DNA from 3 places in the Escherichia sp. B1147 genome. Region 1 is predicted to be linked to each of the others. Evidence: riboswitches for the same ligand, from Rfam matches in the RefSeq annotation. Region 1 holds a riboswitch; each other region holds the start of a gene.

Region 1 (3,390 bases):
GCGTACAACCCGTGCCATGGGTGTTTTTGGTCATAATGCGCGGCGCGGTAAACCGCTGTTCGCCGTCGCGAGTAAACAGCCAATCCGGGCTTTGCTCATCATCCAGATGACCGCCTTTCATCAGCACTGCACCGCAGCCCATCGCCAACAGTGCTCGCCCCTGCTCCCGCATTTCCTGTTCGTTATGCGCATGTGGCGCGTCGAGCAAGGCGGCAGCTTCGGGCAAGTTTGGCGTTATTAATGAAACCCGTGGCAATAATCGACTGCGCAGCGTGGCAACCGCCGAAGGTGAAAGTAGCGGGTCGCCGCTTTTTGCCTGCATGACGGTATCCAGTACCACGTTTTGGATCTGGTAACGTTGCAGCCGTTCTGCCACCGCTTCAACGATATCGGTTTCCGCCAGCATGCCGATTTTGGTGGTGTCGATTCGTACATCGCTGAACACCGAATCAAGTTGTGCAGCGACAAAATCAGGCTCAATGCGATACACCGACTGTACGCCACGGGTATTTTGCGCCACCAGCGCGGTGATTACCGAGCAACCGTACGCACCTAGCGCCGAGAAGGTTTTAAGATCGGCCTGAATTCCTGCACCACCACTCGGATCAGTACCGGCAATCGTCAGAGCGTTAATCCGTTTCATGCCAGTACCTCCTGCGTCAATTGCCAGAGCGCATCAAGGAAATGTGGAACAAAACTGCCCGGCCCCTCGCTTCTGGCGACTGCGCGCTCTCCGGCTTGTTTCATCCAGTGACAGCCAGATGCGACGTTTTCCAGCGTATCGCCAGGTAATGCACAACAGGCAGCAACAACCGCCGATAATGCACAGCCAGTTCCTACCACTTTGGTCATTAACGGATCGCCGCCGTGAATACCAACGGTGCGACGACCATCGGTAATATAATCCACCTCGCCAGTGACCACGACGACTGCGCCAGTTTCCAGAGCCAGAGTTTGCGCAGCAGGCAATGCGCTTACTGTGGCGTCAGTGGTATCCACACCACGGCCACCATTGGAAATGCCCGCTAATGCCATGATTTCCGATGCATTACCGCGTATCGCTGCCGGTTTAAAAGATAAAAGTTCATGACAAAAACGGCGACGATAATCGAGCGCACCAACCGCGACCGGATCAAGCGTCCAGGGCGTTTGGGAGTGTTTTGCATGTTCAACGGCGGCACGCATCGCCCGTGCGCGTGGCTGCGTCAGTGTGCCAACGTTAATCAGCAAAGCACTGGCGATGGCCGAAAATTGACTGGCCTCTTCGGTTTCGATAACCATCGCTGGCGATGCACCGAGCGCCAGCAAGGTATTGGCAGTAAAGGTTTGCACCACATCATTGGTCATGCAATGCACAAGGGGGGAATGTTGGTGAAAAAGGTGTAACGCGTGCGCAGGTTGCGCCGGACTCAGCAGGTCGATTTGCATAGTTTGCTCCTGCCATAACGTGAAGAAGCAATGACCTGGCGGCCTGTGACTTCCCTACGCTGGCATTATCCAGATCAGGTGATACGGGTATTTCTCAGCCTTCACGCAGAAGGGCACCCCGAGTCGTTTAGTTGCGATGATGAATCGCAGATGAGGATGGTAATGTCCCGCGCACACGTTGTAAACGAGGAAAAACGGCGGTATTACAATAATGTTGTGAAATTATTTGATATAAGAATCCAGCACCTTAAGAACAACATCCAGGTCTTCTTCACGCTTTAGCTCATCCCCCTGGTGAACTATGTGTTCCGTCAGATGACCTTTAATCACTTCCCGCATCAAACCGTTTACCGCACCACGGATAGCGGCAATCTGTTGTAGAACGGCAGCGCATTCGTGCGGCTCGTCGAGCATTTTCTTGAGCGCGACGACCTGTCCCTGAATCTTACTGGCGCGTGCTTTCAGTTTCTGTTTATCGCGAATGGTATGAGACATGGTAACACCTGGTTAACAAGATCATGGAAAATCATAGCACTACTAATCTACTGGGGGGTAGTATCATGTACTGGGGGGGAGTAGAATCAGGCCGCCGACTTAATACTAAGAATTATTATCATGACCGAATTTACCACTCTTCTTCAGCAAGGAAACGCCTGGTTTTTCATCCCCAGCGCCATCTTACTTGGTGCGCTACATGGTCTGGAGCCAGGACACTCAAAAACGATGATGGCGGCGTTTATTATCGCCATTAAAGGCACCATCAAACAGGCGGTGATGCTTGGACTGGCGGCAACCATATCGCATACCGTGGTAGTCTGGTTGATTGCTTTTGGTGGGATGGTGATAAGCAAACGCTTTACTGCGCAGTCAGCGGAACCGTGGCTCCAGCTGATTTCCGCGGTGATCATTATTGGCACCGCGTTCTGGATGTTCTGGCGCACCTGGCGCGGCGAACGAAGCTGGCTTGAGAATATGCACGGGCATGATCATGAACATCATCACGACCACGAACATCACCACCATCATGAACATAGCGACAGCGAAGAGTATCAGGATGCCCATGCACGAGCCCATGCCAATGACATTAAACGCCGCTTCGATGGCAGAGAAGTGACCAACTGGCAAATTTTATTGTTTGGTTTAACAGGTGGACTGATCCCCTGCCCAGCGGCAATTACCGTGCTATTGATTTGCATTCAGTTGAAAGCCCTGACACTGGGCGCAACACTGGTCGTCAGTTTCAGCATTGGCCTGGCGTTAACGCTGGTCACCGTAGGCGTTGGGGCGGCAATCAGTGTTCAACAGGTTGCAAAACGCTGGCGCGGATTTAACACTGTCGCTAAACGCGCCCCCTATTTCTCCAGTCTGTTAATTGGCTTAGTCGGGTTGTATATGGGAGTGCATGGCTTTATGGGTATTATGAGATAAAACAATTACCTGGGCTTCGCTATCCCTTTAGCCCAGGATGATTCTTAAATCAACTTATTCCGCTGACTTCTCGTTCAATGAGGATGCTTTTGCTGCATCCTTTCATTTACACTTTTTACGAAATCATGGGATCACTAACAAAATATCTCTTGTCGGTTATATTGTATGGCAGGAAAGATATGCGACTGATTTTACTGATCCCCAAAGTGGAGAGTATATGACCATAAAAAATAAGATGTTGCTGGGTGCGCTTTTGCTGGTAACCAGCGCAGCATGGGCCGCACCAGCCACCGCGGGTTCGACCAATGCCTCGGGAATTTCAAAGTATGAGTTAAGCAGTTTCATTGCTGACTTCAAGCATTTCAAACCAGGTGACACCGTACCAGAAATGTACCGTACCGATGAGTACAACATTAAGCAGTGGCAGTTGCGTAATCTGCCCGCCCCTGACGCCGGAACCCACTGGACCTATATGGGCGGTGCATATGTGCTGATCAACGATACCGACGGGAAAATCATTAAAGCCTACGATGG
Region 2 (3,390 bases), on a different contig from region 1:
TAATATAGGGAAAATTAAATTGCTGACTTTTGCGCAGGAGTTCCCCTTTTATGCCTTCTGGTCGTCTGCAACAACAGTTCATCCGCCTGTGGCAATGCTGCGAGGGTAGATCGCAGGACACGACGCTCAACGAACTGGCAGAGTTATTGAGCTGCTCCCGCCGTCATATGCGCACCCTGCTCAACACCATGCAGGATCGCGGCTGGTTAACATGGGAAGCGGAAGTCGGGCGCGGTAAACGCTCGCGTCTGACATTCCTCTACACCGGGCTGGCGCTTCAGCAACAACGGGCGGAAGACCTGCTGGAGCAGGATCGCATTGACCAGTTGGTGCAGCTAGTCGGTGACAAAACTGCCGTGCGGCAAATGCTGATTTCTCATCTGGGACGCAGCTTCCGCCAGGGTCGGCACATCCTGCGTGTCCTCTACTATCGTCCGTTGCGCAACCTGCTACCCGGCAGCGCATTGCGCCGTTCTGAAACCCATATCGCCCGGCAAATCTTCAGTTCGCTCACGCGCGTAAATGAGGAAAATGGGGAACTGGAGGCAGATATAGCCCACCACTGGCAGCAAATTTCCCCACTCCACTGGCGCTTCTTTTTGCGCCCAGGGGTCCATTTTCATCATGGCCGTGAACTTGAAATGGACGATGTGATCGCCTCATTGAAACGGATCAATACGCTGCCGCTCTATTCCCACATTGCTGAAATTGTGTCGCCGACGCCCTGGACGCTGGATATCCATCTCACGCAGCCGGACCGCTGGTTGCCGTTATTGCTGGGGCAAGTTCCGGCGATGATCCTGCCACGTGAATGGGAAACCATCAGTAACTTTGCCAGCCATCCCATCGGCACCGGTCCATATGCGGTAATGCGTAACAGCAGCAATCAACTGAAAATTCAGGCATTCGACGATTTCTTCGGTTATCGGGCGCTAATCGACGAAGTTAACGTCTGGGTCTTGCCGGAAATTGCCGACGAGCCAGCCGGAGGGCTGATGCTGAAAGGACCACAGGGCGAGGAAAAAGAGATTGAAAGTCGCCTGGAGGAAGGCTGCTATTATTTACTGTTCGACAGTCGGACTCATCGCGGGGCGAATCAGCAAGTCAGAGACTGGATAAGCTATGTGCTTTCGCCGACCAATCTGGTTTATTTCGCCGAGGAACAGTACCAGCAACTGTGGTTTCCGGCCTATGGGCTGCTCCCCCGCTGGCACCATGCCCGCCCCACGCATTGCGAAAAGCCTGCCGGGCTGGAACATCTCACCCTGACATTTTATCAGGATCATATTGAACATCGGGTCATTGCCGGGATCATGCAGCAGATTCTGGCGAGTCATCAGGTTACGCTGGAAATCAAAGAGATCAGCTACGATCAGTGGCACGAAGGTGAGTTCGAAAGCGACATCTGGCTTAACAGCGCCAACTTTACGCTGCCGCTGGATTTTTCACTGTTCGCGCACTTGTGCGAAGTGCCGCTGCTGCAACACTGTATTCCTCTCGACTGGCAAGCCGACGCCGCCCGCTGGCGTAATGGTGAGATGAATCTGGCGAACTGGTGCCAACAGTTGGTCACCAGCAAAGCGATGGTGCCGCTTATCCATCACTGGTTGATCATTCAGGGGCAACGCAGTATGCGCGGCCTGCGTATGAATACCCTCGGCTGGTTCGATTTTAAATCAGCGTGGTTTGCGCCGCCGGATCCATGATTGCTGGTTGATAACAAAATCACTACACTAACGCCGTTCTCAACGGGGTGCCACGCAGACGCGTGCGCTGAGAAAATACCCGTCGAACCTGATCCGGATAACGCCGGCGAAGGGATTTGAGGCTCCTTCTCAAGTCCTTTGCCACTCTTTTTTGAGGTGCAAAGTGTTAAAAAAATGTCTTCCCCTGCTGTTGCTGTGCACAGCGCCCGTTTTCGCTAAACCCGTTCTGACTGTTTATACCTACGACTCCTTCGCTGCCGACTGGGGGCCAGGTCCGGTAGTCAAAAAAGCCTTTGAAGCCGACTGTAATTGCGAACTGAAACTGGTGGCGCTGGAAGATGGCGTCTCACTGCTCAACCGTCTGCGGATGGAAGGCAAAAACAGCAAAGCTGATGTGGTGCTGGGGCTGGATAACAATTTGTTAGATGCAGCCAGCAAAACCGGACTGTTCGCCAAAAGTGGCGTGCCAGCGGATGCCGTTAACGTTCCCGGCGGCTGGAATAATGACACTTTCGTACCATTTGATTACGGCTACTTCGCCTTCGTCTATGACAAGAACAAACTGAAAAATCCGCCGCAAAGCCTGAAAGAACTGGTTGAGAGCGATCAGAACTGGCGGGTGATTTATCAGGATCCACGCACCAGTACGCCGGGCCTGGGTCTGCTGCTGTGGATGCAAAAAGTCTATGGCGATGACGCCCCACAAGCCTGGCAGAAGCTGGCGAAGAAAACCGTCACAGTCACCAAAGGCTGGAGCGAAGCCTACGGCCTGTTTTTAAAAGGCGAAAGCGATCTGGTATTGAGCTACACCACTTCTCCGGCTTATCACATTCTCGAAGAGAAAAAAGATAACTACGCCGCCGCGAACTTTAGCGAAGGCCACTATCTGCAAGTGGAAGTTGCCGCCCGCACCGCTGCCAGCAAGCAGCCGGAGCTGGCGCAAAAATTCCTTCAGTTTATGGTTTCTCCGGCTTTCCAGAATGCGATCCCAACCGGCAACTGGATGTATCCGGTGGCAAACGTCGCGCTACCTGCCGGATTTGAACAACTGACCAAACCGGCCACCACGCTGGAGTTCACGCCCGCCGAAGTGGCGGCACAACGTCAGACATGGATTAGCGAATGGCAACGCGCCGTCACCCGTTAATTCCCGGCTGGTTAATTCCAGGTGTAAGCGCCGCCACGCTGGTGGTGGCGGTTGCGCTGGCGGCCTTTCTCGCCCTGTGGTGGAACGCGCCGCAGGGTGACTGGTCGGCCATCTGGCAGGATAGCTACCTGTGGCATGTGGTGCGCTTCTCCTTCTGGCAGGCGTTTCTCTCGGCGCTGCTATCTGTCGTACCGGCGATATTCCTTGCCCGCGCCCTCTATCGCAGGCGCTTTCCTGGACGCCTGGCGATGTTGCGTCTGTGCGCAATGACCTTGATCCTCCCGGTGCTGGTTGCCGTTTTCGGCATTCTTAGCGTCTATGGCCGCCATGGCTGGCTGGCATCGCTCTGGCAATCGCTTGGTCTGGAGTGGACCTTTTCGCCCTACGGCCTGCAAGGCATTTTGCTGGCGCACGTATTTTTTAATCTGCCGATGGCGAGCCGTTTATTACTTCAGGCACTGGAAAACATTCCCGGCGAACAACGTCAACTTGCCGCCCAGCTTGGGATGCGCGGCTGGCATTTTTTCCGCTTCGTTG
Region 3 (3,390 bases), on a different contig from region 1:
AGGACGTGCTGCCAGTGCGACGTCGATCTCCATATCATCATGGGTCGAAACGCCCAGTCGCAGACCTGCCGCGTGGATGGCGTGGAGATCGGTGGCTTGCAAATCTTCCTGCCCCAAATGGACGCCATACGCCTGATGCTTAATCGCCAACCGCCAGTAATCGTTGATAAACAGCCGCGCGTTATAGCGGCGGCCCAGCGCAATTGCCGCCACGACATCGGCTTCCACCTCTTCATCGCGCTGATCTTTGATGCGTAGCTGGAGAGTACGCACGCCTGCATCCAGCAGGCGTTCGATCCACTGTACGCTGTCCACTACCGGGTACAGTCCTAAACGAAAAGGTACGGGAGGAAAATCAGGCTGATACATCACGCTTCCTCCTTACGCAGGTAGATTTCCCCGCCTCTGGCGCGGAAGTTCTCTGACATATCCGCCATTCCCACTTCAATGGTTTGCGCGGCGGCGTAATCACGTACTTCCTGGCTGATTTTCATCGAGCAGAATTTCGGCCCACACATGGAGCAAAAATGGGCGACTTTGCCGGATTCTTGCGGCAGGGTTTCATCGTGATAAGCGCGGGCGGTAAACGGGTCGAGGGCCAGATTAAACTGGTCTTCCCAGCGAAATTCGAAGCGGGCTTTCGACATGGCGTTATCGCGAATTTGCGCACCCGGATGCCCTTTCGCCAGGTCGGCGGCGTGGGCAGCAATCTTATAGGTGATAAGCCCCTGCTTAACATCTTCTTTATTAGGCAGACCCAGATGCTCTTTTGGCGTTACGTAACAAAGCATCGCGCAGCCAAACCAGCCAATCATCGCCGCGCCAATCCCTGACGTGAAGTGGTCATAGCCCGGCGCAATGTCGGTGGTCAGCGGCCCGAGGGTATAGAACGGCGCTTCATGGCAGCGCTCTAACTCCTCGGTCATATTGCGGCGGATCATCTGCATCGGCACATGCCCCGGGCCTTCAATCATCACCTGCACGTCATATTCCCAGGCGATTTTGGTCAGTTCGCCCAGCGTATGCAGCTCGGCAAACTGCGCTTCATCGTTGGCGTCCTGAATAGAACCGGGACGCAGGCCGTCGCCCAATGACAGCGAAACGTCATAAGCGGCACAGATTTCACAAATTTCGCGGAAGTGTTGATAGAGGAAATTTTCCTGATGGTGGGAGAGGCACCATTTCGCCATAATCGAACCGCCGCGCGACACAATACCGGTCAGACGTTTGGCGGTCATCGGCACGTAGCGCAGCAGCACGCCCGCATGGATAGTGAAGTAATCCACTCCCTGCTCGGCCTGTTCCAGCAGTGTGTCGCGGAACGTTTCCCAGGTAAGATCTTCAGCGATCCCGTTAACTTTCTCCAGCGCCTGGTAGATCGGCACAGTACCGATCGGCACCGGGCTGTTACGCAAAATCCACTCGCGGGTTTCGTGAATATAGCGACCGGTGGAGAGATCCATCACCGTATCCGCTCCCCAGCGCGTGGACCACACCAGTTTTTCCACTTCTTCTTCGATGGAAGAGGTGACCGCCGAGTTGCCGATATTGGCGTTAACTTTTACCAGGAAGTTGCGACCAATGATCATCGGCTCCGATTCCGGATGATTGATATTAGCAGGGATAATGGCACGTCCGGCAGCGACTTCATCACGGACAAATTCCGCGGTGATATTTTCCGGCAGGCGAGCACCAAAGCTCATTCCAGGATGCTGGTGGCGCAAAACTTCGCTACGAATGCGCTCGCGTCCCATATTCTCGCGAATGGCGATGAATTCCATCTCCGGTGTGATGATGCCCTGACGGGCGTAGTGCAACTGCGTGACGCGGCGGCCTGCTTTGGCGCGTTTTGGCGTTAATACGCCGCTAAAACGCAGCTCGTCGAGGCCATCATCTGCCAGCCGCGCTTTGCTGTAATCGGAACTGCGCACGGTGAGTTCTTCGGTATCGCCGCGCGCCTCGATCCACGGCTGACGCAGCTTTGCCAGCCCTTGCTGCACGTTAATGGCGATCTGCGGATCGCCATACGGGCCGGAGGTGTCGTAGACCGGAATCGCTTCGTTTTCTTCGTACTGCGGCTGTTCTTTGCTGCCGCCAATTAGCGTCGGGTTAAGCTGGATCTCACGCATTGGCACACGCACGCCGGGATGTGTGCCGGTGATGTAAATGCGTTTTGAGTTGGGAAAGGCGGTGCCTTCCAGGGTGTCGATAAAATGTTGGGCCTGGGCGCGCTGTTCGCGGCGGGTCAGTTTTGTTGCAGACATAGCTCATTCCAAAAGTTAAGGACGTGGCTTGTCAGACGACGGATGAAGCAAGAGACGATCGCCGCAAAGGCGATGCGATAGCAGATTAACTCTTGTTCCCTTCGCAGGTATTAGCCTGATCAGGTTCCGCGGATCCCGAATGAACGGTCTCAGCCAGTTAAGGCACTCCGACAAGAAATTAGCCCCGCAAACGGGGCATTGAATGTAAATTACGCGTTAACAGCGCAGAACTCAAGCAGGATGTTTGACGCGAGCGGCGTCAAGCACCAGCAGAATCAGCTTATCTTCCAGTACGAAGCGTGCTTCCAGCGCCTCGCCGATGTCAGATAAAACCTGTTGAAACTCAAGGTAATTATCATGATCGATGGCGGTTTCCAGGCTGGAATCATAGTAATCCATAATCTGTTGCGTGTTGGCTTCCAGCTGCGGCCAAATCTTCGCGGCATGAGCGAGTTGCCCGTTGCCTTCTAGTTTATGAAGAATGCGTTCATAAATACTGAAATGTCCAGCAGACAGGTAGTCGACCAGACTCTGGCAAAAATCATCAAGGGCTTTTTCATTCAGCCTCATGTACGATTCTTTGCCAGGCTTAATGCCAACCAGATTGTAGTAAGCCACGAGCAGATGCTTACGTACATGTAGCCAGCGATCAACCAGTTTGTTACTTCCTCTGACGTGCTCCGTCAGGTTATCGAGCTGGTTAAGCATGATTGACTCCGCAAGTTTGTATTCAAAAACTGCTCAGTGAGAAATGTAAAAACCATGTTAAACATGCCAGTGATGCAAAGGTAGTGCAAGAGCTATGGATCGTATAATTGAAAAATTAGATCACGGCTGGTGGGTAGTCAGTCATGAACAAAAATTATGGTTGCCGAAGGGAGAATTACCATACGGCGAAGCGGCAAATTTCGATCTTGTGGGTCAGCGCGCACTGCATATAGGCGAATGGCAGGGAGAACCTGTTTGGCTAGTGCAACAGCAGCGTCGTCACGATATGGGATCGGTACGTCAGGTGATTGATCTGGATGTTGGGCTGTTTCAACTGGCTGGGCGCGGTGTGCAACTGGCGGAGTTTTACCGCTCACATAAATATTGCGGCTACTGCGGCCATGAGATGTATCCGAGC

The links. Region 1 has a riboswitch for thiamine pyrophosphate ahead of thiM (hydroxyethylthiazole kinase). Riboswitches for the same ligand answer to the same signal wherever they lie in the genome.
Region 2: it holds a riboswitch for thiamine pyrophosphate, as region 1 does, so the genes downstream of both, thiB (thiamine ABC transporter substrate binding subunit) here and thiM (hydroxyethylthiazole kinase) in region 1, are expected to answer to the same signal.
Region 3: it holds a riboswitch for thiamine pyrophosphate, as region 1 does, so the genes downstream of both, thiC (phosphomethylpyrimidine synthase ThiC) here and thiM (hydroxyethylthiazole kinase) in region 1, are expected to answer to the same signal.

Annotation. Positions count from the first base shown of each region.
Region 1 covers NZ_LFHY01000005.1:491,794-495,183, reverse strand. Annotated here, with positions in the region: gene thiD (bifunctional hydroxymethylpyrimidine kinase/phosphomethylpyrimidine kinase) at 1-643, opposite strand, end outside; gene thiM (hydroxyethylthiazole kinase) at 640-1,428, opposite strand; TPP riboswitch at 1,463-1,559, opposite strand; gene rcnR (Ni(II)/Co(II)-binding transcriptional repressor RcnR) at 1,651-1,923, opposite strand; gene rcnA (nickel/cobalt efflux protein RcnA) at 2,044-2,856, shown strand; gene rcnB (Ni(II)/Co(II) efflux transporter accessory subunit RcnB) at 3,074-3,390, shown strand, end outside.
Region 2 covers NZ_LFHY01000002.1:148,095-151,484, forward strand. Annotated here, with positions in the region: gene sgrR (DNA-binding transcriptional regulator SgrR) at 51-1,706, shown strand; TPP riboswitch at 1,740-1,839, shown strand; gene thiB (thiamine ABC transporter substrate binding subunit) at 1,870-2,853, shown strand; gene thiP (thiamine/thiamine pyrophosphate ABC transporter permease ThiP) at 2,829-3,390, shown strand, end outside.
Region 3 covers NZ_LFHY01000023.1:22,277-25,666, forward strand. Annotated here, with positions in the region: gene thiE (thiamine phosphate synthase) at 1-369, opposite strand, end outside; gene thiC (phosphomethylpyrimidine synthase ThiC) at 369-2,264, opposite strand; TPP riboswitch at 2,344-2,444, opposite strand; gene A9180_RS20890 (Rsd/AlgQ family anti-sigma factor) at 2,496-2,972, opposite strand; gene nudC (NAD(+) diphosphatase) at 3,067-3,390, shown strand, end outside.